Regions from separate parts of the Serratia sp. C2(1) genome, predicted to be linked through region 1. Evidence: predicted binding sites of a transcription regulator. Region 1 holds the regulator's gene; the other holds the start of a gene.
The links. Region 1 encodes PurR, which represses purine synthesis genes. Its sites were predicted from a motif close to CANGCAAACGTTTGCNTG; they were not measured.
Positions count from the first base shown of each region.

Region 1 (3,473 bases):
CAAGAACCGGTTTCGACTGCAGCGGCCTGATTTATTACGCCTATAAAGACGTCGTGAAAATCAAGATGCCGCGCACCGCCAACGAGATGTATCACCTGCGCGACGCAGCGCCGATCAAGAAAAACGAGCTGGAAAGCGGTGACCTGGTGTTCTTCCGCATCAACAACCGCGGCGTGGCCGATCATGTCGGCGTCTATCTGGGCAACGGCAAATTCATTCAGTCACCGCGTACGGGCGAGGAAATCCGTATCAGCCAACTGGACAACGACTACTGGCAAAACCACTACATTGGCGCACGCCGTGTGGTAACGCCGAAAACCATTCGATAATATCCCCCGCGGCTGGTACTCCCCCGGCCGCACTCCACGCAAGCTACGGCAATCGTTCTGTCCTTCGGTGCTTTCGCCGCGCTCTGACAACGCGTTAGCCAACCGCATGAAAAATTTCCAGGCATGGGTGTAGTTGGGTGCTTGTGAAAAAATATGACGTAATGGCAGGAAACGCGAACAGGCGCAGCAGGCTGCGCCTGTATTACAACCGGGGATCAGTTCAACGCCGCAGTGAAGCTAAAAGCGATAATAACGGCCAGCGCGCACACAGTAGTGAACAGTGACATTTTCAGATCGGTATCCATTACAACTCCTTTTCAGACGGGTTTTCCCAAGGATAAAAGGCACACAATTAATGCGTCAAACCATTTTCCCACAGTTAGGCAATAAAATCTTGTTATCATTTCCCGGTTTATAATACTGATTACCTCTTCCACTTTGGCTCAATATGGGACAAAATTCGCAGTTCACAACTGCGTACCGGCAAAATGCCCCTCCTGACCAAGCGCTGACGACTTCAACACACTAAAAACTCAGTTTCGCTTATTTGGAAGAAGGATCTACGCAGGCAAACGATTAACATCACACTTACATGCTGCAACATGTGAGCTCAGGAGTCATTCTTTACATGGCAACGATTAAAGATGTGGCCAAACGCGCTGGCGTTTCCACCACCACCGTTTCGCACGTCATCAATAAGACTCGTTTCGTCGCCGAAGAGACCAAAGCGGCCGTTGGGGCCGCGATCAAAGAGCTGCACTATTCTCCCAGCGCCGTGGCGCGCAGCCTGAAGGTCAATCACACCAAATCTATTGGTCTGCTGGCCACCTCCAGCGAAGCGCCCTATTTCGCCGAAGTGATCGAGGCGGTGGAAAACAGCTGCTACAGCAAAGGCTATACGCTGATCCTGTGCAATTCGCACAACAACCTGGACAAGCAACGCGCTTATCTGGCGATGCTGGCGCAAAAACGCGTCGATGGCCTGCTGGTGATGTGCTCTGAATACCCGGATCAATTGCTGGGGATGCTGGAAGATTACCGTAACATCCCGATGGTGGTCATGGACTGGGGCGCAGCACGCGGCGATTTTACCGATACCATTATCGACAACGCCTTCGAAGGCGGTTATCTGGCCGGCCGCTATCTGATCGAGCGCGGGCACCGCGATATTGGCGCCATTCCGGGCCAATTGGCGCGCAATACCGGCGGCGGCCGCCATCAGGGCTTTTTGAAAGCCATGGAAGAAGCCAATATCGAGGTGCGCGACGAGTGGATTGTTCAGGGCGACTTCGAACCGGAATCCGGCTACAAGGCCATGCATCAGATATTGTCGCAGAAACAACGTCCAACGGCGGTATTCTGCGGCGGCGACATTATGGCGATGGGCGCTATCTGCGCCGCCGATGAGCTGGGGCTGCGCGTACCGCAGGATATTTCAGTTATCGGCTACGATAACGTGCGCAACGCGCGCTATTTCACCCCGGCGCTGACGACGATCCATCAGCCCAAAGAGCGTTTGGGCGAGATGGCGTTCACCATGCTGCTGGATCGCATCATCAGCAAGCGTGAAGAGTCGCAGGTCATTGAAGTGCATCCTAAGCTGGTTGAACGCCGCTCGGTCGCCGACGGCCCCTTCATCGATTACCGCCGCTAGTCACACCGTCGCCGGGAGCCTGGGCGGTTTCCGGCGTCACTTCGCTCAGCCATTCCTGATTCAAGGTTTCACTGTCCCCCAGGTAGTCCAGCAGCCAGGCCATCGCCGGCGATGGGGTATTCTGCTGCCAGGTCAGGCAGCAGGGGCTGGCGGGAAATGGCTGTTGCAGTTGCAGCGCCACCAACTCACCGCGCTGCACCAACGGCAGCACCTGATGCGCAGGCATCATGCCGACGCACAAACCGGCGCACAAGCAATCCACCGCAGATGCCCAATCCGGCACCACCAACCGCCGCTGGTTATCCAGCGTCCAGGTAACCCGTTTGGGCAGATTGCGCGAGGTATCCTCCAGACACAGGGAAGGGAAAGGCCGGAGCTGATCATCGTTCAGCAGGCCATCCAACGCCGCCAATGGATGCTGCGGGCCGGCGACACACAACCAGCGCATATCGCCCATGTCACGAAAGGCAAAACCGCCGCCGACAGGCACCGCTCGCGTAGCGCCGATCGCCATATCGGCGCGGCCGTCCACCAACGCATCCCACACGCCGTTAAATACTTCCGGCTGGATCAGCAACTCAACATCGGGGAAATGACGATAAAAATCCAATACCAGCCGGCGGCTGCGCTGCGGCTTGACGATGATATCCACCGCAATTTTCAATTGGCCGCGCCAACCATTGGCCACCTGCTGGCACTGCCTGCGAGTGTCGAGCATTTTTTTGATGACACCACGCGCCTCCTGAATAAACAGCACGCCGGCCGGTGTCAGTTCTACATCACGATGACGCCGCTCAAATAGCGGCACCGCCAACCATTGCTCCAGTTGCCGCACGGTATAGCTCACTGCCGAAGGCACCCGGTGCAGTTCCTGCGCCGCCGCACTGAAGCTGCCGGTGCGAGCGACCGCGTCCACTACATCAAGAGAATATTCAGACCACATGGTTTTGCCTTCAATTTTTTTAACAGCACTTCGCAAATATTACCGTTTCACAAGCAGAGATCCAGCCGGATACACTTGCCGGCGCTAAAAACCTGCGACAATAAAATATTAATGAGAAATACCATGCGAAATTCCTTTGGTTTTATGTTCTATCTTGCCGGCCTGAGCATGCTGGGTTACCTGGCCACCGACATGTATCTGCCCGCTTTTGGCGTCATGCAGCAAGATCTGCAAATTTCCGCCGGCGCAATCAGCGCCAGCCTGAGCATTTTCCTGGCCGGTTTTGCCTTTGCTCAACTGCTCTGGGGGCCGCTCTCCGATAATTTGGGCCGTAAACCCGTGCTGCTGATTGGCCTGGCGTTGTTTGCCCTGGGCTGCCTCGGCATGCTGTGGGTGCAGAATGCCGTCCAGTTGTGGTCATTGCGCTTTATTCAGGCAATCGGTGTGTGCTCAGCCGCCGTCACCTGGCAGGCGTTGGTCATTGACCGCTACCGTGAAGGCAAGGCCAATCGCGTATTCGCCACCATTATGCCGCTGGTCGCACTTT
Region 1 covers NZ_JAZFBA010000001.1:1,874,154-1,877,626, forward strand. The annotation lists gene V2S86_RS08690 (C40 family peptidase) at 1-329, shown strand, start outside; gene cydH (cytochrome bd-I oxidase subunit CydH) at 545-634, opposite strand; gene purR (HTH-type transcriptional repressor PurR) at 958-1,983, shown strand; gene punR (DNA-binding transcriptional activator PunR) at 1,964-2,926, opposite strand; gene punC (purine nucleoside transporter PunC) at 3,050-3,473, shown strand, end outside.

Region 2 (3,473 bases), 1.8 Mb from region 1:
TGACGTCCACCCAGCTGTCCGGGTTGCCTTTTTGCATTTTGGTCAGCTTGCGGGCGTCGAGCATATGGCCCCAGCCCATGTTGTACGCCGCCAGCGAGAACCAGATGCGTTCGTCTTCCGGCACGCTGTCGGGCACCTTGGCCATTAACCTCTGCAGGTAAAGTGCGCCGCCCTGAATGCTTTCCTCGGGATCCAGACGATCGTTGACCCCCAGGCCGTCGGCGGTGGCCCGCGTCAGCATCATCAGGCCGCGTACGCCGGTGGGGGAGGTTGCCTGCGGGTTCCAGTGCGATTCCTGATAGGCGATGGCCGCCAGCAATTTCCAGTCGATCTCATTGGCGTACTTTTCAAACAGCGAGCGGAAGGTTGGCAGCACCGAGTCGATGGCCGACAGGAAGGTTCTGGTATCGACGTAATCGAAACTGCCGACGTGGCCGAGATACTTCTCCTCCAGCCGCGCCAGCGTGCCGTCGTCTACCATCTGGCTATAGAAATCCAGCATCGCCGCATACAGGCTGTCGTCGTTGCCGCGCTTCAGATACCAGGTGACCGGCTCTTCATCGGTAACGTCGAACGCGACCGCCAGCTGCGGATGGATGCGCTGCAGCAGGGCGATGGTCACGGAGTCGCCGAGGGTATAGTCCAGTTTGCCGTCGGCCACCTGCTCCAGCAGCTCTTTTGAGGTCAGATCGCTGGAGGCTTCCCAACTGAGGTCCGGGAATTTACTTTGCTTAAGCTGTTTCAGCGTGCTGACATGCGCGGAACCGGAGGCGACCGCCAGCTTGCCTTTAATATCGGCAAAGGTTTTTGGCCGTGGGGTGCCCAGGCGATAGACCAACTGCTGGGAGACGGAATAATAGGCCGGGCCGGTGCGTGCGCGGCTGAGGCGATCCCGGTTGTAGATCAGGCCGGCGGCCAGCAGGTCGGCGTCGTCATCGTCCAGATCGTCGAACAGGTCATTGATATTGTTGTGCGGGATCACCACCAGCTTCACGCCCAGGTAAGTGGCGAAGCGTTTCGCCAGCTCGTAATCGAGCCCACCCGGCCCCTGTTTGGTGGTGAAATAGGTTAGCGGCGTGTTCAGCGTACTGATACGTAGCTCGCCACGGGATTTGATCTCTTCGAGCTGCCCGCCCTGACCACCGCGCCAGGCAATATTGGGCCACAGGGCGAGCGCCAGAAGCAAGGTAACAACACCGATGAGAATGTAGTTTATTTTTAGGCGTTTCAAATAGTTATCCAGTGGTGGTACGGGTGCTCCGGTGACCGGGAGTCAGGCTTTTCTTATGGTTAAATCACCAGTGCGGGAGCATTTTGCGCAACAAAACGCCAGCGTGCAACTTTATTGACACGTTATGACAATTCGAGGGGGGCGACAGCTTTTATCAATAATAGCTGCGCAAACGGTTTCGTCGGCGGCGCAGATTCTCTATAATGGCGCGCGTTTTCCCCTGTTGCGCCCAAAGAAGTGCTGAAGTCAGTTGCTTCGAAGACGAGAGAACTTTGATTATGGAAATACTGCGTGGTTCGCCCGCTTTGTCGGCTTTTCGCATTACCAAACTGCTGTCCCGCTGTCAGGACGCTCAACTTCCGGTCAGTGATATCTACGCCGAATACGTCCACTTTGCCGATGTTAGCGCACCGCTGAGTGCCGAAGAACATGGCAAGCTCACGCGCCTGCTCAAGTACGGCCCCTCTCTCGCCGAACATGCCCCTGAAGGCCGCCTGCTGTTGGTGACGCCGCGTCCGGGTACCATTTCACCCTGGTCTTCCAAAGCCAGCGATATCGCCCACAACTGCGGTTTGAAGCAGGTGGTGCGGCTGGAGCGCGGCCTGGCGTTTTACGTCAAGGCACCGACGCTGACCGAAGCGCAGTGGCAACAGCTTGCCGCATTGCTGCACGATCGCATGATGGAAACGGTATTCAGCGAACTGCAGCAGGCAGAACAACTGTTTGCTCAGCATCAGCCGGCGCCGTACCAGACGGTCGATGTGCTGGGCGAAGGGCGCAGCGCGCTGGAACAGGCCAACCTCAAACTGGGGCTGGCGCTGGCGCAGGATGAAATCGACTATCTGCTGAATGCCTTTACCGGTCTGGGGCGCAACCCGACGGATATCGAACTCTATATGTTCGCGCAGGCCAACTCCGAGCACTGCCGCCACAAGATTTTCAACGCCGACTGGATCATCGACGGCGAACAGCAACCGAAGTCGCTGTTCAAAATGATCAAAAATACCTTCGAGCAGACGCCGGATTACGTTCTGTCTGCTTATAAAGACAACGCGGCGGTCATGGAAGGTTCTCAGGTCGGCCGTTTCTTCGCCGCACCGGAAAACGGCCAGTATGACTACCATCAGGAAGATGCGCATATCCTGATGAAGGTGGAAACCCATAACCACCCGACGGCGATCTCCCCATGGCCGGGTGCCGCTACCGGTTCCGGCGGCGAGATCCGCGACGAAGGCGCCACCGGCCGCGGTGCCAAGCCCAAGGCCGGTCTGGTGGGCTTCTCGGTTTCCAACCTGCGTATTCCCGGCTTCGAACAGCCGTGGGAGCAGGACTTCGGCAAACCGGATCGCATCGTTACCGCACTGGATATCATGACCGACGGCCCATTGGGCGGTGCGGCGTTCAACAACGAATTCGGTCGTCCTGCGCTGGTAGGTTACTTCCGTACCTATGAAGAGCAGGTCAACAGCCACAACGGCGTCGAACTTCGCGGCTACCACAAGCCGATCATGCTGGCGGGCGGTATCGGCAACATCCGCGCCGATCACGTGCAGAAAGGCGAAATTACCGTGGGCGCCAAGCTGGTGGTGCTGGGCGGCCCGGCGATGAATATCGGTCTGGGTGGCGGTGCGGCTTCTTCCATGGCGTCCGGTCAGTCCGATGCCGATCTGGACTTCGCCTCGGTGCAGCGCGACAACCCGGAAATGGAACGCCGTTGTCAGGAAGTGATCGACCGCTGTTGGCAACTGGGGGAACAAAACCCGATTCTGTTTATCCACGATGTCGGTGCCGGCGGCCTGTCTAACGCTATGCCGGAACTGGTCAGCGACGGCGGCCGCGGCGGCCGTTTCGAACTGCGCGATATCCTTAACGACGAGCCGGGCATGAGCCCGCTGGAAGTGTGGTGCAACGAATCGCAGGAACGCTATGTGATGGCGATTGCGCCGGCGCAGATGGCGCAGTTTGACGAAATTTGCCGCCGTGAACGCGCGCCTTATGCGGTGATCGGCGAAGCCACCGAAGAGCTGCATTTGACGCTGAACGACAGCCATTTCGACAATCAACCGATCGACATGCCGCTGGACGTGCTGCTGGGCAAAACGCCGAAAATGACGCGTGACGTGACCAGTCTGCAGGTCAAGGGCGAGCCGATCCAACGTGCGAACATCACCCTGGAGGATGCGGTAAAACGCGTTCTGCATTTGCCGGCTGTGGCAGAAAAAACCTTCCTGATCACTATCGG
Region 2 covers NZ_JAZFBA010000001.1:96,078-99,550, forward strand. The annotation lists gene mltF (membrane-bound lytic murein transglycosylase MltF) at 1-1,231, opposite strand, end outside; gene purL (phosphoribosylformylglycinamidine synthase) at 1,510-3,473, shown strand, end outside.
Region 2: a site for PurR is predicted at 1,397-1,414, ahead of purL (phosphoribosylformylglycinamidine synthase). Genes of this name have one in related genera too.